Regions from separate parts of the Variovorax sp. V15 genome, predicted to be linked through region 2. Evidence: riboswitches for the same ligand, from Rfam matches in the RefSeq annotation. Region 2 holds a riboswitch; the other holds the start of a gene.
The links. Region 2 has a riboswitch for cobalamin ahead of ACAM57_RS19295 (TonB-dependent receptor). Riboswitches for the same ligand answer to the same signal wherever they lie in the genome.
Positions count from the first base shown of each region.

Region 1: another riboswitch for cobalamin. It lies ahead of ACAM57_RS14010 (TonB-dependent receptor); the one in region 2 lies ahead of ACAM57_RS19295 (TonB-dependent receptor).

Region 1 is NZ_AP028659.1:2,967,416-2,979,308, reverse strand. Features, by position in the region: gene cobO (cob(I)yrinic acid a,c-diamide adenosyltransferase) at 1-303, opposite strand, end outside; gene ACAM57_RS14035 (ABC transporter ATP-binding protein) at 473-1,258, opposite strand; gene ACAM57_RS14030 (FecCD family ABC transporter permease) at 1,255-2,283, opposite strand; gene ACAM57_RS14025 (ABC transporter substrate-binding protein) at 2,280-3,149, opposite strand; gene ACAM57_RS14020 (bifunctional adenosylcobinamide kinase/adenosylcobinamide-phosphate guanylyltransferase) at 3,146-3,745, opposite strand; gene ACAM57_RS14015 (cobyrinate a,c-diamide synthase) at 3,723-5,144, opposite strand; gene ACAM57_RS14010 (TonB-dependent receptor) at 5,129-7,045, opposite strand; cobalamin riboswitch at 7,142-7,398, opposite strand; gene ACAM57_RS14005 (ClcB-like voltage-gated chloride channel protein) at 7,453-9,174, shown strand; gene ACAM57_RS14000 (hypothetical protein) at 9,290-9,514, shown strand; gene ACAM57_RS13995 (cell division protein ZapA) at 9,511-9,837, shown strand; gene ACAM57_RS13990 (sulfite exporter TauE/SafE family protein) at 10,119-10,946, shown strand; gene ACAM57_RS13985 (universal stress protein) at 11,025-11,450, shown strand; gene ACAM57_RS13980 (helix-turn-helix domain-containing protein) at 11,468-11,893, opposite strand, start outside.
Region 2 is NZ_AP028659.1:4,059,610-4,071,502, reverse strand. Features, by position in the region: gene ACAM57_RS19325 (DJ-1/PfpI family protein) at 1-495, opposite strand, end outside; gene phbB (acetoacetyl-CoA reductase) at 688-1,425, shown strand; gene ACAM57_RS19315 (dicarboxylate/amino acid:cation symporter) at 1,551-2,894, shown strand; gene ybaL (YbaL family putative K(+) efflux transporter) at 2,958-4,670, shown strand; gene ACAM57_RS19305 (hypothetical protein) at 4,693-5,097, opposite strand; gene ACAM57_RS19300 (hypothetical protein) at 5,252-5,476, shown strand; cobalamin riboswitch at 5,569-5,870, shown strand; gene ACAM57_RS19295 (TonB-dependent receptor) at 6,113-8,194, shown strand; gene ACAM57_RS19290 (PepSY domain-containing protein) at 8,217-9,755, shown strand; gene ACAM57_RS19285 (energy-coupling factor ABC transporter permease) at 9,829-10,506, shown strand; gene cobW (cobalamin biosynthesis protein CobW) at 10,626-11,696, shown strand; gene cobN (cobaltochelatase subunit CobN) at 11,709-11,893, shown strand, end outside.

The DNA.
Region 1 (11,893 bases), 1.1 Mb from region 2:
GCCGTCGCGCGCGAGCTGGCCCGAGCGTTCGAGATCCTGGCTCTTCCAGCTGAAGCCGTCGCCCAGCCCTTCGATGGGAATGCCGATCTGCTCGAACATGCGGTGCTCGCCGAAGCGCGCGGTGGGCACCTTCATGAACTGGTAGATCTTCACGGCCTTGCCGCGGCCGTGCGCGCGCAGCGCGAGGCCGAAGGCGGCCGTGCTCTTGCCCTTGCCGTCGCCGGTGTTGACGATGACGATGCCGCGGCGCTCGCCTTCGGGCTTCTCGTAGGGCTTTTCGCTGGGTGGGGTCTCTATTTGCATCTATGCCTTTTCAAGCTGTCTCAAATGCGGACTTGACCGGGAACGCAGAAGTCGCAAAGGTTTCGCGAAAGTCGCAAAAGGAATATCGAGAAATTTTGTATTCACTTCTGCGACTTCTGCGAATCCTTCGCGCCCTCTGCGTTCGGCTGTCCGATCCCGCATTTCGATTTCATCTGGGTAACGCAATCCACTGCTCAGCCACGCGGTGCACGCGGATGCGGTGGTCGAAGACCTGCTCCAGCGCGGCATGGGTGGCCGGGTCGTCGCAGCTGCCGTGGTGCACGACGCGGCCCTGGTCCATCACCACCATCTCGTCGGCGGCCAGGGCCATCGGCAGTTCGTGCAGCACGCTGACCACCGTGCGGCCTTCGGCGACGAGCGCGCGGACGATCTGCATCCAGTCGGACTGGTGGGGCGGGTCTAGGTTGGCCAGCGGCTCGTCCATCAGCAGCGCCTCGGCTTCGACGGCGAGCGCGCGCGCCAGCAGCACGCGCTGGCGTTCGCCGCCGGAAAGCTGCCCCAGCGGGCGGTCGCGCCAGTCCCAGGCCTGGGTGCTGCGCAGTGCGCGTTCGACGGCCTCGCGGTCGGCGACGCCGGGCGTGGCGAGCCAGCGCTGGTGAGGCAGGCGGCCGAGCATGGCGACGTCGTAGACCATCAGGTCGTCGGCGCTGCCTTCACCCGTGCCGCTCTGGCCCAGCCACGAAAGGCGGCGGGCGCGCACGCGGGCGGGCACCTTGTCCTGCGCCTCGCCGAACAGGCGCACCTCGCCGCGATGCGCAAGCAGCCCCGCCAGCGCCTTCAGCAGCGTCGACTTGCCCGCGCCGTTCGGGCCGACGATGCTGGTCCAGCGCGCGGCCTGCAGCTTCAGGTCGATGCCGTGCAGCACCTCGGTGGCGCCGAGCGTGGCGCTCAGCTGGCGCGCCTCGAGCGCGGCGGGAGCGTCATTGCGGCTCATGCCACGCCGCTCCGCGCGCTGCGCCTGTGCATCAGCCACAGCAGGTAGCTGCCGCCCAGCACGGCGGTGAGCACGCCCACGGGCAGTTCCTGCGGCGCGATCAGCCAGCGCGCGAGCAGGTCGGCCGCCATCAGCAGCAGGCCGCCCATCAGCGCCGACAGCACGATCAGCCGCGCATGCGTGGTCTTGACGACCGAGCGCACCAGGTGCGGCGCCGCCAGACCGACGAAGGCGATGAGCCCGGTCTGCGCCACGGCCGCGCCGGTGGCCAGAGCCAGCACCACGACCAGCGCCGCGCGCATCGCGCCCAGCGGCAGGCCCAGGCTGCGCGCGGTGGCCTCGCCGAGCGCGAGTCCGTCGAGCACCGGCGCCAGCGCCCAGCCCGCGAGCAGGCAGGCCGCGCCGACCATGGCCATCACCGCGCAGGCGCTCCAGCCGACGAGGCCGGTGCTGCCGAGGATGAAACCCTGTATGGCTTGAAGGATGTCCGCCGAGGCGATGGTGATGAGGTCTTTGGCCGCGCCAAGCACCACGCCCACGATCACGCCGGCCAGCAGCAGCCGCAGCGTCTGCTGCACGCCGCGCGCCAGCATCAGCGTGAGCATCACGGCCAGCACCGCGCCCAGGAAGGCCGCGCCGGTGAGCCCGAGCCGCATCACCCACTGCGTGCTCGCAGCCGAGCCACCGAACATCAGCAGCGCCACCGCCACGCCGAGCGAGGCGCCCGAAGCACTGCCCAGCAGGTACGGATCGGCCAGCGGATTGCGAAAAAGCCCCTGCGCCACCGCGCCGGCCAGCCCCAGCAGCGCACCAGCCAGCCAGGCACCCAGCGTGCGGGGCAGCCGGATGTCCCACACGATCTGCAGCGCCACCGGATCGTGGCGCGCGGCGAACAGGCTCTCGAAGCCGGTGCTGCCGATGCCCAGGCCCAGCAGCATCAGCGCCGCGCCCAGCACCAGCAGGCCGGCGCCGAGCAGCAGTACGCGGCGCAGATGGGCCGTGTGCCTGACGGCGGCCGCGTTCATCGCTTGCCGCCCTTTTCAGCGATGCACTGCGCCATCAGCCGCGCGGCCTCGTCCATGCGCGGGCCGGGGCGCACCAGCACGTCGGACTGCTCGGCGCTGAATCGGCAGACGCGGCCCTCGCGCACCGCGCGGATGCCGGCCCAGCCGGGCCGCTGCTCCAGCCCCTGCGCGCTGCGCACGCTGACCATGATGAGGTCGGGGTTCGCGCGCACCACGTACTCGGGGTTGAGCTTGGGGAACGGGCCCAGCGATGCCGGCACGATGTTCTTCATGCCGAGCCGCGTGAGCGTCTCGCCGATGAAGGACGACTCGCCCGCCGCGTACGGCGCGCTGTTGACCTCGAAATACACGCGCATGCCCTTCGCCCCTGCGGGCACCGACTGCGCGGCGGCCGACACGCTGGCGTCGATCACGCGCCAGACCTTCGGCGCCTCGTGCGTGCCCAGCACCTGGTCTAGCTTGTCGAGCACGCGGCGCACGTCGGCGTGGCTCTTGGGTTCGAGCACCAGCACCTTCATGCCCAGCGCCTCCAGCCGCTGCGTGACGCGCGACGACTTGGCCAGCAGCACCGCTTCGGGTTTGAGCGCGACGATGGCCTCCACGTTCGGATCGATGCCGCCGCCAAGCTGTGGCAGCGCCTTCACCTGCTCGGGCGAATTGGAGTACCGGTCCACGCCCACCAGCCGGTCGCAGGCGCCGAGCGCGCAGACCGACTCGGTGAGCGAAGGCAGCAGCGAGACGATGCGCTGCGGCGGCTGCGGCAGGTTGACGGAAACGCCGCGCTCGTCGACCACGTCGAGCGCATGCGCGGCCAGCGCGAAAAGAGCGAGGCCGAGCGAAGCCAGCGAGATGCGGATCATCTTCATGCAGCAGGCGCCTTCAGACTCAGCGGCAATCCGGCCGCCATCAGCGTGACGCGCCCGCAGGCGGCGGCCACGTCCTGGTTGAGCCGGCCGAGCGCGTCGACGAAGGCGCGCGTCTCGCGGCCCATCGGGATCACGCCCAACCCGATCTCGTTGCCGACCAGCACCACCGGACCCGGCGCATCGCGCAGCGCGACCAGCAGCATCGCGATGTGCGCCGCGGGGGTGCGCGTCACAGGGCGGGCGTCTTCGCTGGGCATCGGCATCAGCAGGTTGGTGAGCCACATCGTGAGGCAGTCGACGACCACCAGCGTCTCGGGCGTGCTCTGCGTGACGATGGCGCGCGCGAGCTCGATCGGCTCCTCGATGGTGCGCATGCCGGGCACACGCTCGGCGCGGTCGGCCTGGTGGCGCACGATGCGCTCCTGCATCTCGTCGTCATAGGCCTGGGCGGTGGCGATCAGCACGGCGCGGCGGGGCCGGGAGCCGGATGCGAGCCAGTCGATGGCGCGCTGCTCGGCACGGCGCGACTTGCCGCTCTTCTGGCCACCCAGGATGAACTCGTGCACCACGGCTTCAGGCTTGGTCGAATGCGGCATGGCTCTCCAACTCGATGGACATGGCGCCGAAAAGGCGGGCAGTGGCTTGCGGACTGGACGCGAACCACGCATGGAAGTAGCTCGCGCGCACCGGGCCGTGCACGTACAGCGCTTCGCCGGCGCGCGCGCCCACGGCCTGCGGGGCGCCGGGCCGGGCGGTGCGGGCGACCGGCTCCAGCGGCGTTTCGCAGCTCGAATAGTGGAAGGTGTGGCCGCGCAGCACGTGACTGCCCAGCGAGAGCTGCTGCGGCCCGAGACCCGCGAGCCGCTTCTGCATGGTCACGCGGCCGGGCAGCAGGCCCCAGAGGCGGTGGACTGGCTCACCGTCCTGCAGGGCCAGCTCGTCGAACAGCGCCATCATTCCGCCGCACTCGGCCCAGACCGGCTTGCCCGCTGCGGCATGCGCGGCAAGCGATTCACGCATCGCCGTGCAAGCCGACAGCGCCTGCGCGTGCAGCTCCGGATAGCCGCCGGGCAGCCAGACGGCATCGCAGGCCGGCAAGGCGTCGCCCGCGAGCGGCGAGAAGAAGCTCAGCTTCGCGCCCAGTGCCGTGAGCACGTCGAGGTTCGCGGGGTAGATGAACGAGAAGGCGGCGTCGCGCGCGATGGCGATGGTGCGGCCGGCCAGCAATGGGGCCATGGCTTGCGGCTCGTCGGATGCAGCCTCGAAGCGCACCTGCGGCAGGTCGGCGACGGACATCCGGCCCAGCGGCGTGTCGGCGAGCACGTCGGCGGCCGCGTCCAACCGCGCCATCGCGTCGCCGAGTTCGGTTGCGGCCACGAGGCCCAGATGCCGTTCGGGCAGTGAAAAGCGGGCATCGCGCGGCAAGGCGCCGAGCCATTGAGAAGGGTCGCGCAGCGCGTTCTTCAGCATCTGGCTGTGTCTTTCGCTGGCCACGCGGTTCGCCAGCACGCCGGCCCACGGCAGGCCGTCGCGGAAGTTCTGCAGCCCGTAGGCCAGCGCCCCGAAGGTGCCGGCCATGGCGTGCGCGTCGATCACCGCCAGCACCGGCAGGCCGAAGCGCTGCGCCAGGTCGGCGGCGCTGGGCGTGCCGTCGAAGAGGCCCATCACGCCTTCGACGACCAGCAGGTCGCATTCGGCCGCTGCCGCGAGCAGGCGCGCGCGGCAGTCGGCCTCGCCGGTCATCCAGAGGTCCAGCGAATGCACCGGCGCGCCGGTGGCCAGCGCCAGCCAGTGCGGGTCGAGGAAGTCGGGCCCGCACTTGAAGGCGCGCACGCGCCTGCCCTGGCGCGCATGCAGCCGGGCCAGCGCGGCAGCGACCGTGGTCTTGCCCTGCCCCGAGGCCGGGGCGGCCACCAGCACGGCGGCGCAGGTGGCCGCCGCGGCACCGGCGGTGCCGCCCGGCTGGGATGCTTGGCTGCTTAGTGAGGCGTCCACTTGAGACCGACGTAGGCGGTACGGCCGGCATTGGCGTACAGCCGTGCGAACTGGTAGTCCTTGTTGCCCACATTGTCGACGCGCGCGACGAGGTTGATGTCGCGCGTGATCTGCGTGGTGGCCGACAGGTTCAGCACGGTGTAGCCGCCGAGCTTCACGCTGTTGGCGGCGTCGTCGTAGCGGCGGCTGGAAGTCTGCACCTCGGCGCCCAGCGTCCAGCCCGCGATGCGCCAGTCGGCGCCCATGGTGGCATGGCGCTGCGCGCGGCGCGCGAGCAGGTTGTGGGTGGCGAGGTCGCGCGGGTCCTGGAAGTCGAGCGAGCCGCGCAGCGTGACGTCGCCGATGCGGTGGCTGCCCGAGAGCGTGACGCCCTGGTAGCGCGCGCGGGCGGTGCTGGCGTAGCAGCCGAAGGACGATGCGCAGCCCTTGGCCGAGCCGTCGAACACGATCAGGTTCTGCACGCGGTTGGCGTAGGCCACCACGCCCAGCTGGGTCGCACCCTCGGTGTACTGCAGGCCCAGCTCGAGATTGCGACTCGATTCGGGTTTGAGCGTGGCCAGGCCGTATTCGCTGAAGCGCTGGTACAGCGTGGGCACGCGGAAGGCGGTGCCGGCCGACGCCGTGAAGCGCAGCGACGGCGTGATGGCGTAGCCGTAGGCCGCGCTTCCGGTGGTCTTGCCGCCGAATTCGCTGTCCTTGTCGTGGCGCACGTGCAGCTGCAGCGAGTGCGGGCCCTTCACGAAGCCGTAGCCCAGCGAGACGGCGTCCTGCGAGCGGTCGCGCGAGAGCAGCTTCGAGGTGGTTGTGGGAGCGTTCTCCAGGGCGTCTTCGCGGCGCTCGAGCGTGGCGGTGACGAGGTGCGGGCCGAAGCGGAATTCGTTCTGGAAGAGGTAGCCGCGCAGCTTCGTCTCGGTGCGGTAGAACGAGGGCTGGGTCTTGTAGACCTGCTGCGAGTCGGTCACCTGCACGCGGGTGCTGTAGACGTCGTTCCACTTTGCCGACCAGCTCAGGCCGGCGGTCTGCAGCGTGTTGCTCGAGATGTCGTTGGCGAACAGGAACGGCAGCCTGGTCCTGTAGGACACCGTGGCGTCGTAGCCGGATTTGATGTCGCTGGAAAGCAGCGTGGCCTCGATGCGCTGGTCGGGCGTGATCTGGAAGCCCAGCTTCGCGTTGCCCGAGGTGCTGTTGTAGCCGTCGCGGTCGGGGCTGGTGAAGCCGTCCTTGGTCACGTTGCGCTTGCTCACGGGCTGCACGTTGTAGCCCTTGCTCTCTTCATGCGCCACGCCGAAGGAATAGTCGAAGAGGCCCGACTTGCCGCTCACGCCGCCTTCGATCCTGCGCAGCCCCTTGCTGCCGAAGCCGATGCCGGCGTAGGGCGACACGCCCTCTTCTCCTCGCCTGGTGAAGAGCTGGATCACGCCGCCCACGGCGTCGGAGCCGTAGACCGCGGCGGCCGGGCCGCGCAGCACCTCGATGCGGTCGATCTGCGACAGTGGGATGCCCTCCCAGCCGGCGCCGCCGGTCGATTGCGAGTCGATGCGCACACCATCGAGATACACGGCTGTGAAGCGCGTCTCGGCGCCGCGGATGAAGAGGCTGGTGGTGTTGCCCACGCCGCCGGAGCGCGAGATCTCGATGCCGGGCAGGCGCGAGAGCAGGTCGGCCACGCCGGTCGCGCCGCTGCGCTCGATGGCGTTGCTGTCGACGATGGAGACGTCTCCCACGAGCTCCGACAACGCCTGCGGGGTGCGGTTGGCAGTGACCACCGTCTCGCGCAGGGTGGAAGCCTCCTGCGCATGGGCCAGCCCGCCGAAGGCGGAAACCAGCGCCAGCGGCAGGCAGGCGTGGCGGAAGCGGCGCGCAGGAGCGCGGCCGCGGAAAGAGCAAACACGGGAAATCATGGATCAAGCGAACGAACGTCAATACCCCTGGCCGGCCTCCCCGCCGGCGCCTGGGCGCAATGGCCGCGCATGCGTTCGTCATTCATCTTCGACGCATGCGGCAGCCGCCTTGTTGGCCGGTATCCGGGCTGGCAGAGCGACTCCTTGCCGCCTTCCCAGACGCCTGTTTCAGGGCATCCAGTGGCTTCGATGGAAAGGGGTTGGCGCCTTGCGGCACCGTCTGCTTGACCGTTGCGGGGGCAGCGCAGGCGGCTTCGGCCTTGTTCCGGCAAGAACCGGGGCGTTCACTCCTGCTTCCCGTTGAACTGCGCCGTGCGAACCACGGCGCGAGCACCAACGGCGGTGATTTTATGCGCTGGCCAACGGGGCTTAAGTCGAAAGTTGCGGCACCGCTAACATCGACGGCCATGATGCAGCCCGCCTCGGTCTTCCTGAATCTGCGTTCGGCGCTGCAGCGTCTCTTCGGTGTGTCGGGCTGGCAGTCGATGCTGCTGTGGTCCATCGTGGCGGGGCTGCTGGGGACGCTGGCGACCGAATTCTTCCGCGCGGCGCTGCTGGCCTTCGAGCATCTGGTGCTGGGGCCTGGCGAAGGGCTCGTGGCAATGGCCAGGCAACTGCCATGGTGGGCACGCATCGCCTGCCCCACGCTGGGCGGGCTGGTGGCGGGGCTGCTGCTGGTGCTGGCCAAACGCGTGGCGCAGCGCAGCGCCACGTCCGACTACATGGAGGCCATCGTGCTCGGCGACGGGCGCATCCCGGTGGCGCAGACGCTGGCGCGCAGCGCGTCGTCGCTGGTGAGCATCGGCACCGGCGGCTCGATCGGGCGCGAGGGCTCGATGGTGCAACTGGCGGCGCTGGCTTCCTCGCTGCTCGGGAGGGTGTTCCGCTTCCCGGCCGAACGGCTGCGGCTGCTGGTGGCCTGCGGCGCGGCGGCCGGCCTCACGGCAGCCTACAACGCGCCCATCGCGGGCGCCTTCTTCGTCGCGGAGATCGTGCTGGGCTCCATCGCGATGGAGAGCGTGGGACCGATCATCATCGCCTCGGTGGTCGCCAACGTCGCGATGCGGGCGCTTCCGGGCTACCAGCCGCCTTACAGGATGCCGCCGTTCCCGGAGATCCACGGCACCGAGGTCGTGCTGTTCTGCGTGCTCGGCGTGCTGCTGGGCTTCGCGGCGGTGGGCTTCCTGCGCGCGCTGCAGGGCAGCCGGGCGCTGTTCTCGCGGCTGCCGCTCGCGCTGCCATGGCGGCTGGCGCTGGGCGGGCTCGTCATGGGCGTGGTGTCGGTGCCGATGCCGGAGGTCTGGGGCAACGGCTACAGCGTGGTCAATTCGGTGCTGCACACGCCATGGGCTTGGACGCTGATCGCGCTGGTGCTGCTCGCCAAGGCGATCGCCACCATGGCAACGGCGGGCTCGGGCGCGGTGGGCGGCGTGTTCACGCCCGCGCTCTTCTTCGGCTGCATGATCGGCGCGCTCTTCGGCCAGGGCGTGCAGGCGCTGTGGCCAGCGGCGAGCTCGGCGCCTTTCGCCTACGCCATCGTCGGCATGGGCGCGTTCCTGGCGGGCGCCACGCAGGCGCCGCTGATGGCGATATTGATGATCTTCGAGATGACGCTGAGCTACCAGGTCATGCTGCCGCTGATGGCCGCGAGCGTCATCGCGTATTTCGTGGCGCGCTCGGCCAACGCGGGCTCGATGTACGAGATCACGCTGCATCGCAACGCACAGCGCGACGACCAGATGCGCCTGCGCGGCCTGCACATGCGCGACCTGGTGCAGCCGGCCGAAACGGTGGTCGGCCCGCAGGCGGACCGCGAGGCGATGAGCAGGCTCTTTCTGCAGTACCCCGTGAAGTACCTGTACGTGGTGGACGCGGACAACCGCTATCTCGGCGTGGTGCCGCTCTCGTCGCTCGGCACGGCGCCGCAGGAGACGACGGCCGGCGCCCTGCTCTCGCAGGCGATCCTGCCGATCACCGCCGACACCGGGCTGGGCGAGGCGCTGCAGCGCTTCCTCGACCACCTGGGCGAGCGGCTGCCGCTGATAGAGAGCGCCGCCAACCCGGTGCTGCTGGGCGTGGTCGCCAAGAGCGCGCTGCTGGCCACCTACGTGCGGCTGAGCGAAGCCTGAAACACCTGATCGGGGGTTTGATCGGCGGGCGCCAAAGCCGCAGAATCCCGGGCATGCCGGGCGCCGCGTCCGGCCTCGGCGGGACCGCCTCCCCGGGAAACTACAATCGCCAACCATGCCCGCCTCCAGCCCCATCGACCAGATCGCCGAGCGCGTCGAACGACTGCTCGTGCGTCACGAAGAGGTGCAGCGCACCAACGCGCTGCTGCAGGAACAGGTCGATGCGCTCACGCGCGAACGCGACGCACTGAAGTCGCGGCTCGTCGCGGCCCGCACGCGCCTCGACGCCCTGCTCGAACGGTTGCCGGCTGAACCACCTTCCGAAGATTCCCCCGCATGAAGCAGATTGAAGTACAGATCATGGGACAGAGCTATCTGCTCGGCTGTCCCGACGGCGGCGAGGCGCAGTTGCGCGAAGCCGTCGACCGCGTGGATGCCGCCATGTGCAAGATCCGCGACGCGGGAAAAGTCAAGGCCCGCGACCGCATCGCGGTGCTGGCATCGCTGAACCTGGCATTCGACCTCGCCGCGCAGCAGGCCGCCGCCACCGCGGCACCCGCGCCTGCTGCCGCAGCAGCCGATACCACAGAGACCGACCCGAAGGCCGCCCAGCTCATTCAAAGACTCGATCAGGCCCTGGCGGGCGATGGACATTTGCTCTGAGCGGGTTCCGCCGGCAGGGCTGCAGCGGTAAAATCCGAACTGTCTGCGGTGCGCGTTGGGCTTTATATGTCCTTGTTCCAATGCTCTACGGAGCCGGGCTTGGTAAATCGCTCGACGGGTGTGATCATCTCGCGTCAGATGAACCCGAAGTCCTGCTGCCCTCGCCCACCTGAACCCCGGTTCAGGATGCGAGTCCGGCGCCCACTTGCAGACACCTAATTCCGCCACGGCCCCCTGCACAAACTGCTCGGGGCCGTTGCTTTTTGCGATACAGAATTTCCGTGAACGTCTCCAGCTTGCTCGACCCCATCCTCATCGCCGAACTCGCCGCCCTCGGGCTCGGCACCGGTTTCCTCGCAGGCCTGCTGGGCATCGGCGGCGGCATGCTGATGGTGCCGTTCATCACGATCATCATGGGCCACCGCGGCGCGCCGGCCGATCTCTCGGTGAAGATGGCCATCGCGACCTCGATGGCGACCATCATCTTCACCTCGGTGTCGAGCGTGCGCGCGCACCACAAGCGCGGCGCGGTGCGCTGGGACATCGTGCGCCGGCTCGCGCCCGGCATCGTCATCGGCAGCCTGGTGGGCAGCCTGGGCGTGTTCTCGCTACTCAAGGGAACGGCGCTGGCGATCTTCTTCGCGCTCTTCGTGGGCTTCTCGGCCACGCAGATGTTCCTCGACAAGAAGCCCGCGGCTTCGCGGCAGATGCCGGGCACGGGCGGCCAGCTTGCGGCGGGCGGCGCCATCGGCTTCATCTCGGGCCTGGTGGGGGCCGGCGGCGGCTTCATCAGCGTGCCGTTCATGACGTGGTGCAACATCTCCATCCACAACGCGGTGGCCACCAGCGCGGCGCTGGGCTTTCCGATCGCGGTGGCGAACGTGCTGGGCTATGCGGTGAGCGGCCAGTCGGTGCAGGGCCTGCCGGCCGGCTCCTTCGGCTACATCTGGCTGCCCGCGCTGGCGGTGATCGCCCTGTGCAGCGTGCTGACCGCGCCGCTGGGCGCGAAGGCGGCGCACAGCCTGCCGGTGAAGAAGCTCAAGCGCGTGTTCGCGAGCATCCTCTACATGCTGGCCGCCTACATGCTCTGGAAGGGCCTGCACGGCTGATTCCCTTCGGGCGCAAGGCCCTTGCGCGAGAGGTGCGACTCGTTGCCGCCCGCGCGGCACGCGCCGTATAACGGGGCCATGAAAATCCTCATCGCAGTCGACGGCAGCGCCTACACGCAGAAGGCGCTGGCTTATCTGGTTGCCAACCGCGCGATGTTCGTGGACGGCCACGAACTGGTCATCGTGCACGTGTGCACCGGCATCTCGGGCCACGTCACGCGCCACCTCAGCAAGGAGATCGTCTCCGACTACTACGCCGAGGAAAGCGCCAAGGTGATCGACCCCGTGAAGGCGCAGCTCGCGGCACAGGGCATCGCCAACTACACGGTCGATGCGCGCCACGGCCACATCGCCGAGGAGATTCTCAAGTCGGCCGCCGCCGCGCAGGCGGGGCTGATCGTGCTGGGCACGCACGGCCACGGCATCCTCGGCCGAGCGCTGATGGGCTCCGTCGCCACCAAGGTGATCGCCGAGACGAACACCACCGTGCTGCTGGTTCAGTAAGCCGATCCTTCGATCCGTTACTGCATGCGCTGCTGCCGCCACTCGCGTGGCGAGCAGCCGAATCGCTCCCTGAACGCGCGGCTGAAGTGCGCCGCGTCGTTGAATCCCCTGCCGTAGGCGATATCGGCCACGGGACGGCCTGCCAGGCGCGGCTCCAGCAGGTCGCGGCTGCATGCCTGCAGCCTGCGCTCCCAGATGTACTGCGAGGGCGTGAGCGGCTCGCTCCTGAAGACGCGATGGATGTGGCTCACCGAGACGCCCAGCCCGGTCGCCAGCGTGCTCACCGAGAGTGACGGATCGGCCAACTGCTCGTCGATGCGCCGCTTCACGCGCGCGAGGTGGTAGGCCGCCAGATTGCTCAGCGACGGCGCGCTCGCCGCCGGCAGCGTCTGCAGCCCCGCCACCAGGATGTTCTGCACGCCGTTGGCCACCGCGAGAGCCGA
Region 2 (11,893 bases):
GGCCAGCATCAGGTCGGTACCGGCCGATACCCCGGCAGAGGTCCAGACGTTGCCGTCCTGCACGAAGCGCTGCTCCACCACGTTCACGTCGCCCAGCGCGCGCAGGCGGTCGAGCGACCCCCAGTGCGTGGTGGCGGTCTTGCCCGAGAGCAGCCCGGCCGCGTGGAGCACGAAGGCGCCGGTGCATACGGACATCAGCGTGGTACATCCGGGTGCCTGATCGGCGAGGAAGCGGGTCATGACGACGTTGTCGACCTCGCGGCGCGTGCCCATGCCGCCGGGCACGAGCAGGCAGTCGAGCTGGGGGCAGTCGGAGAAGGAAAGGTGGGGGTTGATCGAAAGGCCCTTGGCGCAGGCCACCGGCTCGCGCTTCTCGGCCACGATCAGGCAGTGCTCCGGACCGCCGGCCAGCTTGCTCCACATGGTGAGCATCTCCCAGGGGCCGACGAAGTCGAGTTCCTCGACGTCGGGGAAGACGATGATCCCGAAATTCATACTTTGGAACTCCTTGGGTGATTGGCTCGTGCTGACACGCACGGATGAGAGGATAGAGGCTGAGCACGGAGGCCGCTTCGTGACAGCTGGTTGCAAGCCTGGCTCAGTGTTTTCCTGAGAGGGCCCATGGCTTGAAACTCGCTAGAGTGAAGGCGGCCGTTCAGGCTTTTGCCATTACACAAAGGAAATCTCATGAGCAAGAAAGTTGCATATGTCACCGGGGGCATGGGTGGCATCGGAACAGCCATCTGCCAGCGTCTCTACAAGGACGGGTTCACCGTGGTCGCAGGTTGCGGCCCCACGCGCGACTACGCCAAGTGGCTGGCCGAACAGAAAGCCGCAGGCTTCGAGTTCCATGCGTCGGTCGGCAATGTCGGCGACTGGCAATCCACCGTCGAAGCCTTCTCCGCCGCCAAGGCCGCGCACGGCCCCATCGACGTGCTGGTCAACAACGCCGGCATCACGCGGGACCGCATGTTCCTCAAGATGACGCCCGAGGACTGGAGCGCGGTGATCGAGACCAACCTCAACAGCATGTTCAACGTCACCAAGCAGGTGGTGGGCGACATGGTGGAAAAGGGCTGGGGCCGCATCATCAACATCAGTTCGGTCAACGGCGCCAAGGGCCAGGCGGGCCAGACCAACTACTCGGCGGCCAAGGCCGGCATGCACGGCTTCACCATGGCGCTGGCGCAGGAGCTGGCCAACAAGGGCGTGACGGTCAACACCGTGAGCCCGGGCTACATCGGCACCGACATGGTCAAGGCCATCCGCCAGGAAGTGCTCGACAAGATCGTGGCCACCATCCCGGTCAAGCGCCTGGGCGAGCCCAGCGAAATCGCCTCCATCATCTCGTGGCTGGCCACGGACGAAGGCGGCTACAGCACTGGCGCCGACTTCTCGGTCAACGGCGGTCTTCACATGCATTAAGCATGCTGACTTACACCTGATCGACAGACCCGCTTCGGCGGGTCTTTTCATTTCATCGATACGGGTTCCACGGATAGAAAACCGCGAACAGGCGTCCTACAGTTTTCAACCCTCCGGAGGCAAACATGGAAAGCACAACAAGCACTCCCGCCAGAAAGCTCCCGCTCTACCGCTCCCTGTACGTTCAGGTGATCACCGCCGTGATCATCGGCGTGCTGCTCGGCCACTTCTATCCCGCGGCCGGCGAGGCGATGAAGCCGCTGGGCGACGGCTTCATCAAGCTGATCAAGATGATCATCGCGCCGATCATCTTCTGCACGGTGGTGGTGGGCATCGCCGGCATGGAGGACATGAAGAAGGTCGGCAAGACCGGCGGCCTGGCGCTGCTGTACTTCGAGGTGGTGAGCACCATCGCGCTCATCGTGGGCCTGGTGCTGGTGAACGTGCTCAAGCCCGGCGGGGGCATGAACATCGACCCGAGCACGCTCGACACCAAGGGCATCGCGGCCTACACCGGCCCGGGCAAGATGACCGGCACGGTCGACTTCATCATGAACATCATCCCGAACACCATCGTGGATGCCTTCGCGAAGGGCGAGATCCTGCAGGTGCTGCTCATCGCTGTGCTGTTCGGCTTCGCGCTGCACCGTTTCGGGGGGCGCGGCACGCTGGTGTTCGACGTGATCGAGAAGGGCTCGCACGTGCTCTTCGGCATCGTCAACTACATCATGAAGCTGGCGCCCATCGGCGCCTTCGGCGCGATGGCCTTCACCATCGGCAAGTACGGGCTGGGCAGCCTGTTCTCGCTGGGCAAGCTGATGGGCACCTTCTACCTGACCTGCCTGCTGTTCATCTTCGTGGTGCTGGGGCTCATTGCGCGATTCCACGGCTTCAGCATCTGGAAGTTCATCAAGTACATCAAGGAAGAGCTGCTGATCGTGCTGGGCACCTCGTCCAGCGAATCGGTGCTGCCGCGCATGATGGAGAAGATGGAGAACCTGGGCGCCAACAAGACCTGCGTGGGCCTCGTGATCCCGACCGGTTATTCGTTCAACCTCGACGGCACTTCCATCTACCTGACGATGGCGGCGGTGTTCATCGCGCAGGCGACCAACACGCCGATGACGCTCACGCAGGAGATCACGCTGCTCGCCGTGCTGCTGCTGACCTCGAAGGGGGCGGCGGGCGTCACGGGCAGCGGCTTCATCGTGCTGGCGGCCACGCTGTCGGCGGTGGGCCATGTGCCGGTGGCGGGGCTGGCGCTCATCCTGGGCATCGACCGATTCATGTCGGAAGCCCGCGCGCTGACCAACCTGATCGGCAACGGCGTCGCCACCATCGTGGTCGCCAAGTGGACCAACGAGCTCGACGAGAACCGGCTGCAGGCCGGACTCAACAACGAGAGCTGGGTGGAAGCGCAGGAGCCCGAGGCGCTGGACGCGGCCCGGGCGAGCAAGATGGCCGGCTGAGATTGCCGGCCGGGATGGCCTCCTGAAACAAAAGGCCGGGCATCGTTCCTGCAAAATGCAGCGATGCCCCACAGCGTCTCCCTCATCAACACGATCGCCGCCGGCCTGGGGCTGGCGCTCATCCTCGGCTTCCTGGCGGCCAGGCTGCGTTTGCCGGCGCTGGTGGGCTACCTGCTCGCGGGCGTGATCATCGGGCCCTTCACACCTGGCTTCGTGGCCGATGCGGGCATCGCGGCCCAGCTCGCCGAGATCGGCGTGATGCTGCTGATGTTCGGCGTGGGCCTTCATTTCTCTCTCGACGACCTGCTGGCGGTGCGCAAGATCGCACTGCCAGGCGCGCTCGCGCAGATCGTGGTGGCCACGCTCCTTGGCGGCGGGCTGGCCATGTGGTGGGGCTGGAGCCCTGGCGCGGCGCTGGTGTTCGGGCTGGCGCTGTCGGTGGCGAGCACGGTCGTGCTGCTTCGCGCGCTCGAGAGCCTGGGCATCCTCGATTCATTCACCGGCCGCATCGCGGTCGGCTGGCTGGTGGTGGAAGACCTCGCCATGGTTCTGGTGCTGGTGCTGCTTCCGCCGCTGGCGGGCACGCTGGGCGACCGGGGCGCGGCGGGTGGCGCAGGCACCGCCGACCCGCTGTGGCAGACCCTGGGCCTCACGCTGCTGCAGGTCGGCGGCTTCGTCGCGCTGATGCTGGTGGTGGGGCGGCGGGTGTTCCCGTGGATCCTCTGGCAGGTCACGCGCACCGGCTCGCGCGAGCTGTTCACGCTGTGCGTGGTGGCGGCGGCCGTGAGCATCGCCTACGCGTCCGCGGCGCTCTTCGGCGTGTCCTTCGCGCTGGGCGCCTTCTTCGCCGGCATGGTGATGCGCGAGTCGCAGTTCGCGCACCGGGCGGCGCAGGAGTCGCTGCCGCTGCGCGACGCCTTCGCGGTGCTGTTCTTCGTGTCGGTCGGCATGCTGTTCGACCCCTCGGTGCTGCTCGACCGGCCGCTGCAGGTGCTGGCGGTAGTGCTGGTGATCGTGCTGGGCAAGTCGCTGGCGGCCTGCGCGCTGGTGCTGGTGTTCCGCTACCCGCTGGGCACGGCGCTCACGGTGAGCGCGAGCCTGGCGCAGATCGGCGAGTTCTCGTTCATCCTGGCCGGGCTGGGCGTGTCGCTGGGGCTGCTGCCGGTGGAGGGGCAGAGCCTGGTGCTTGCCGGTGCGCTGATTTCCATCGCCACCAATCCGCTGTGGTTCAGCCTGATCGCGCCGATGCAGAAATGGCTGCATGCCCATTCCTCCTTCGCGCGCGGGCTGGAGATGCGTGAAGACCCGCTGGCCGAGCTGCCCATGACCACCGAGGCCAGGTACCTCTCGCGACAGGTGGTGCTGGTGGGTTACGGGCGCGTCGGGCGCCGCATCGCGGCCGAACTCGACGCCAACGACATTCCCTACGTGGTGGCCGAGCAGAACCGCGAACTGGTCGAGAAGCTGCGCGAGGCCGGCACGCCGGCCGTGTGGGGCGATGCGGCCGACCCGGCGGTGCTGATCCAGGCGCACATCGCGCGCGCCCGCGTGCTGGTGGTGGCCACGCCCGACGCCATGAACGTGCGGCAGATGATGGAAACCGCGCACACGCTCAATCCGGCGATCCAGACGGTGATCCGCAGCCACAACGAGCAGGAGGCCCGGCTGCTCACGCAGGAAACCTCCGCCACCGTGTTCCTCGGCGAGCACGAACTGGCCCAGGCCATGGCCCGCGACGTGGTCCAGCGCGCGGTGTCGATGGCGGTGCCGGCCTGAAGTCCGGTCAGGCCGGCCCGGTTCAGAGGTCTTCTATCACCAGCGTGCGGTAGCGCTGGGCGATGGAGTAGGGCACGGTGCGCACCAGCTCCATCATCTGCTCGGCCGCCGCGCCGTCCTTGGTCCTGACGAGCAGCCCGGTGTGGCCCTCGCGCGCCAGCTTGGCGTAGGCGCGCACGGTTGCCGCGTCGGTGCCGGCGGACGGCAGCGGATCGTCGGCGATCCTCACCGTGGGCACGATCTCGCTGAGCACGGTCTCGGCGGGGAGCAGGTAGACCTCGTCGCCGCTGACGCCCTTTTCAATCAGCCGGTGGCCGATGCGGTCGGCATCTTCCGCGCTCGGGAACATCACCATCGAGTAGCCGGTGGGGTAGAAGGCGCCACCGATGCTCGAGCGCATGCGGGGTTCAAGGGTGAAGTGCTTCATGCTGCCTCCTGGTTCTTGTGGAAGTCCCTGGATACAACATTAGGTCGCACCCGCAGGGGCCTCTGTAGGAGAACCCCGAAAGCTCTGTCAACCGCCCGCCTTCCTGGCCTGTTCAATTCATTCAGCAGTCAGCAAGCAACGCCATCCTCGCTCCATGCCTTCTCCCAGAAACATCGCACTCACCGTCCATGAGCTGGAGGAGGGGGAGTTCTACTGGGTGCTGATGGAGGCCGTGGAGGGCTCTCCCGGCGACACCACCCATGTCTACGTGCCCCTGGAGGCTGCCCACGAGCCCTACGCCACCTATTCGAACGCGCTGGTGGCGGGCGTGGCCATGATGCGGCGGCTGTTCGGGCCCGATGGCAAGCCGGCCTCCTGAGCCTGGCGGCCGGCTTCGGGGCCGGCCCCGAAGGGCGCTACCTATAATCCCGCCGTTCCGGTTCGGCAGTTTTCATTGGTTACTCGCCGTTCCGGACCACACGGTTCGAAGGTGCCCCGCACGCCATCCATCTGATCGACGGCGACGGGGTTAAACGGGAAGCAGGTGAGCCGCGCCGTCGTTCTCTCTGGAGATCGATGGACGCGCCGATTCCTGCGCTGCCCCCGCAACGGTCAGCGGATCTGGAACCCCTCGGGCTCGTGCCTCCTCGATTGGCACGGGCAGCCACTGCGCTTGGGCGTGGGAAGGCGAGGGCTTCTGCCACTGCGTGCATCCAACAGCACGCAGTGGCACTCCGCAAGCCCGGATACCGGCCTTCGCAACCGCCTTCGGACGCTGCGGGAGTGCGTGTCCGGGCCAGCCGCCTACCGCGCCCGCCGCGGGCCGCCGCAGCCCTTTCGCCTCTTCCGCCACGTCCTTCAACGGTCAGGAGCATGCGGGGACGCAGGCTGGAGGAGAGGTTTCATGGGTCATGCGTCGCGAGGGAGCGATCGCAGGAGAGCGTCGCCACAACGGCTGCGACGCTGGGCGCGGTTTTCAGGTCTTTCGAGTCTTTCACTGGGTTGGGGGCTCGCCGTGGGCCCCTGTGCGGCGGTCTTCGCGCAGACGCCCGACGGCCAGACGCTCAAGCCCATCCAGGTGGACGCCGAGCGGCACACGCCGCTGGCCATCGACGAGCCCACGCAGACCGGCAGCCGCCTCGGCCTCACGCCGCTGGAGACGCCGGCCAGCGTCGAGGTGCTGACGGGCGACACCATCCGTGCGCGTGGCGACGTCTCGGTGATCGACGCCGTCACCCGCGCCACCGGCATCACCGGCTCGCCCGGCCCCGGCAATGGCGGTACCGCGCTGGGAGCGCGCGGCTTCCTGGGCCATGGCTCGGTGATGCAGCTCTTCGACGGCACGCGCCTGTACGCGGGCGCCGGCACCGTCACCTTTCCCTTCGACGCCTGGTCGGCCGACCGCATCGAGGTGCTGCGCGGCGCAGCCTCGGTGATGTACGGCGAGGGCGCCATCGGCGGGGCGATCAACGTGGTGCCGAAGAAGCCCGCGCGCGGGCCGATCCGCAATGAAGCGCTGGTCACGCTCGGCTCCGACGCCACGCGGCAGGTGGCCTTCGGCAGCGGCGGCGCGATCAACGACAGGCTCTCCTACCGCTTAGACATCAGCCAGCGCAACACCGACGGCTTCATGCGGCGCGGCGAGGCCGAGAGCTTGGCCGTGAGCGCCGCCGTGCGGCTGGACGTGTCGCCGCAGCTGCAGTTCACGCTCTCGCACGACGAGGGCCGCCAGTCGCCGCAGCGCTACTACGGCGTGCCGCTGATCGACGGCCGCCTCGGCAGCCAGACCCTGCGCCAGAACTACAACGTGGACGACGCCGAGATCAAGTACCGCGACAAGTGGACCCGCCTCGACGCCCAGTGGACGCCCAGCGACGCCGTGACGGTGCGCAACCAGCTCTACCGGCTGGAGAGCAAGCGCCACTGGCGCAACAGCGAAACCTACACCTACAGCGCCACCACCCGGCGCCTGACGCGCGGCGACTACCTGGAGATCGGCCACGACCAGGAGCAGATCGGCAACCGCACCGACGCCACCTTCAGGCATGGCCTATTCGGCCTCGCCAACCAGGTGCTGGTGGGCTTCGACGTGAACCGCATCGACTTCACGCACATCAACGACTCGCCCTACGGCGGCCGTTCGGTGGTCGACCCTTTCGTCTTCAGTCTCGGCTACTACGCCTCGCCGGTGGCCTACACGCCGCGCTACAAGACCAGGACCAGCACCTACGCCTTCTTCGCCGAGGACAAGCTGGCCTTCAACCGGCAGTGGTCGCTGGTGGGCAGCCTGCGCTGGGATCACGCGAAGATCGCGCGCACCGACTTGCAGAACGCCGCCAACAACTTCGGCAAGACCTTCGAGTACGCCACCGGCCGCCTCGGCGTGGTCTACGCGCCCGACGCCTCTCAGTCGTTCTACGCGCAGGTTGCGCGCGCGGCCGATCCGCTGGGCTCGCTGGTGACCACCTCGGCCTCGCAGGCAGCCTTCGACCTCAGCACCGGCAGGCAGGTCGAGGTCGGCTACAAGCGCCAGCTCGCGGACAACCGCGGCGCCTGGACGGTGGCGGCCTACCGCATCGAGAAGAACAAGCTGCTCTCGCGCGACGCCATCGACCCCACTGTCACCCAGCAGGTCGGCAAGCAGTCTTCCGAAGGCATCGAGGCCACGCTCGACCTGGCGCTGACCTCCACGCTGCGGCTGGAGGCCAATGTCGCCAAGCTGCGCGCGCGCTACGACGACTTCAACGAAGTGGTCAGCGGCAAGCTGGTCTCTCGCGCGGGCAACACGCCCACCGGCGTGCCCGAGGAGGCCGCCAACCTCTGGCTCACCTGGCGCTTCCTGCCGCAGTGGGAAGCCGATGTCGGTGTGCGCTACGTAGGCCCGCGCCAGGTCGACGCGGCCAATTCGCGAAAGATCGGCTCCTACACCGTGGCCGACGCGGGCGTGAGCTGGCAGGCGAACCCGTCGCTCAAGCTCGCGCTGCGTGCCTACAACCTGGCCGACCGGCGCTATCCGGTGTCGTTCTCGAACGGCGGCAACCAGTGGCTGCTGGGGCGCCCGCGCTCCTTCGAGCTGTCGGCGCTGGTCAACTTCTGACGAACGCGGGCCGGACGAACGCATGACCTCCGCATGGCGCCGCCCCTGGCCGCGCATCCGCCACTGGCTCTACTGGACGCACCGGTGGCTGGGCATCGGCGGCTGCCTGCTGTTCGTCATGTGGTTCGTCTCGGGCGTGGTGATGATGTACGTGGGGTATCCGAACCTCACGGACGAGGAGCGCCTCGCGGGCCTCTCGCCGCTGCGCTTCGGGCAGGCGGCTGTGTCGCCGTCGGCCGCGCTCGAAGCGCTGCCGACGGAGGCCCGCGCCCAGCCGCCGCGCCGCATAGTGCTGGAGATGCAGGGCGGAACCGGCGCCGGTCCCGTCTGGCGCATCGTCGATGCGCGCGGCGGCCGGCATACCGTCTCGGCGCGCGACGGCCGCGTGCCCGGCCCGGTCGATGCCGCGCAGGCCGAGGCCATCGCGCGCGACTTCTCAGGCCATGCCGGCGCCCGCTGGGCCGAGACGCTGGAGCGCGACCAGTGGACCGTGCCGCAGGGCCTGAACCCGCTGCGTCCGCTGCACCGCATCGAGGTCGGCGACGCCGCAGGCGCCGAGCTCTACGTCTCGCGGGTCAATGGCGAGGTGGTGCGCGACACGACGCGCTCCGAGCGCTTCTGGAACTGGCTGGGCTCGGTGCCGCACTGGATCTACTTCACGCCGCTGCGTGCCGATCCGCCCTTGTGGCACGACGTGGTGGTGTGGCTGTCGGCCGCCTGCATCGTCTCGGCAGTGACGGGCCTCGTCATCGGCATCCTGCGGGTGCGCCTGCGGCGGCGCTTTCGCAACGGCGCGGTCACGCCCTACACGGGCTGGATGGCCTGGCACCACGTCGCGGGGCTGGTCGGCGGCTTCTTCGTGTTGACATGGATCGTGAGCGGCTGGCTGTCGATGAACCCCAACGGCTGGTTCCAGCGCGGCGCCGACGACACGGCGGCGATGGCGAGCTACACGGGAGCCGGTACTTCGCCGTTCCTTTGGCCGCCTGCAACGCTGCCGGCAGGCGAGGGCGCCGACGCGCCGCGCGAGGCCCAGCTGCTGTGGTTCGACGGCAAGCCGCTGCTGCAGCTGCGCGATGCGAAGGCACGCGTGCGGGTGGTCGATGCCGCCACCGGCGCGCCGGCCTCCATCGCGAAGGAAGACATCCTGCGCGCCGCCGCCCGCCTGCGCCCCGGCTCGAACATCACCGAAGCCGTGCTGCAGACCCGAGAAGACTTCCACTGGTACGGCCACCACCGCGAGCGCATCGTGCCCGTGTGGCGCCTGCAGTTCGACGACCCGGCGCGCAGCTGGATCTACATCGACCCGGCCAGCGGCCAGGTGGCCGGCAGCAACGACGGCAACTCGCGCCTGCGCCGCTGGCTCTTCAACGCGGCGCACAGCCTCGACTTTCCCTGGCTTATCCAGCACCGGCCGGCCTGGGATCTCGTGATGTGGCTGCTTTCCATCGTCGGCGCGGTGGCTTCGGCCAGCGGCGCCGTGATCGGCTGGCGCCGGCTGCGGCGAAAGCCGAAGCCGGCGGCCGTACCGGGCGCGCGGCATGCGCTGCGGCGTTCATGAACGGGGCTTGCGTGAGCCAGCCCATCCACCAACAATCAACTTTCGCACTGCGGTGCATTTCAGGAGGTGCTCGATGCACATCGAACCAGGTCTAGTCGACGGATCCAAGATATTCCTCAGCTACGCGACGGCAGCCGCCGCGCTTGCCTACACCGGCAAGGTCGCGTTCCAGACGCTCATGAAGGACGGGCCCGCCGCACTGGTGCTGCGCTCTGCCATCGCCGTGGCGCTGGTGTTCTGCTTCTTCGAGGTGTTCCCGCACCACCCGGTGGGCGTGTCGGAGGTGCACCTGATCCTGGGCACCACGCTGCTGCTGGTGTTCGGGCTCGCGCCCGCCGCCATCGGGCTGGCTGGCGGCCTGCTGATCCAGGGCCTCTTCTTCGAGCCGCAGGACATTCCGCAGTACGGCATGAACGTCACCACGCTGCTGGTGCCGCTGTTCGCCACTTCTGCGCTGGCGCGCCGCATCATTCCCGAGAACCTGGCCTATGTGGACATCGGCTACCGCGAGGCTTTCAAGCTCTCGGTGGCGTACCAGGGCGGCATCGTGGTGTGGGTCGGCTTCTGGGCGCTGTACGGACGCGGCACCGGCATCGAGAACATGAGCCAGATCGCCAGCTTCGGCGCTGCCTACATGACCGTCGTGCTGGTCGAGCCGCTGGTCGACCTGGGCGTGCTGGCTGCTGCCAAGGCATGGCGCCGGCTGCAGGGCACCGCCCTCGTCGAGCGTCGCCTGTACGGCGGCGCCTGATCCGCGCTTCTCGCGCGCTTCCTTTCCCCGCGGGCGCCGCGGTGCCTGCCCGGGCGCCTGTGTGCCGCCCACCCATCGCGCCGCCGCCATCGCCGGCGGCGCCCGAAAGACCTTCTCCCATGACACAAGCAAGCAACGCCAAGATTCCCGTCACCATCGTCACGGGCTTCCTCGGCAGCGGCAAGACCACGCTGCTGCGCCACATCCTCAGCAACGCCGAAGGCCGCCGCATCGCGGTGATCGTCAACGAGTTCGGCGAGTTGGGCATCGACGGCGAAATCCTGCGCGGCTGCGGCATCGGCTGCGACGACGAAGGCAACGAGCGCGAGGGCGCGCTCTACGAGCTGGCCAACGGCTGCGTCTGCTGCACGGTGCAGGAGGAGTTCCTGCCGGTGATGCTGCAGCTGGCCGAGCGGCGCGGCGAGCTCGACGCGGTGCTCATCGAAACCTCGGGCCTCGCGCTGCCCAAGCCGCTGGTGCAGGCCTTCCAGTGGCCGGATATCGCCAACATCTTCACCGTGGATTCGGTCGTCACCGTGGTCGACGGCCCGGCCGCCGCCTCGGGCCAGTTCGCCGAGAACCCGCAGGCCGTCGACGAAGCCCGCCGCGCCGATCCCAACCTCGACCACGAATCGCCGCTGCACGAACTGTTCGAAGACCAGCTCTCGGCCGCCGACCTCGTGGTGCTCAACAAGACCGACCTGATGGACGACGCGGCGCGCGCCAAGGTCGAGGCGATGGTGCGCGAAGAGCTTCCGCCCGAGGTGAAGATCGTCGCCGCCAGCGAAGGCCGGCTGCCGCTCGCGCTGCTGCTGGGCCAGGGCCGCGCGGCCGAGGCCACCATCCATCTGCGCGAGAGCCACCACGACCACGAGGAAGACCACGACCACGACGAGTTCGACTCGCTCGTGATCGAGCTGCCGCCCGTCGAGCGCGACAGCCTGCTCGCCGTGCTCGGCAGGCTGGTCGAGCAGCACACCATCTACCGCGTGAAGGGCTTCGTCGCCGTGCCGGGCAAGCCGATGCGCCTGCTGGTGCAGGGCGTGGGGCGGCGCTTCGACCACCACTTCGACCGCCGCTGGCGCGACGGCGAGGCGCAGCGCACGCGGCTGGTGTTCATCGGCGAAGACCTGGACGAAGGCGCACTGCGCAAGGCGCTCGAAGAGGCGGGCGCTGTCGCCACCGCCTGACGCCCCGAGCGCATGCACCTGCTGAGCACCCAGCCCGGACGCTTCGTCGAGGACGACAGCGTCGTCACCCGTCTCGACCAGACACCGGGCGACATCGTGGTGCTCAGCTCGGCCGACACCACGCTCGCGCTGCTCGCCGCCGCGCGCACCGCGCTGGCGGCCACCGACCCAGGCTATCCGTCGCTGCGGCTGGCCAA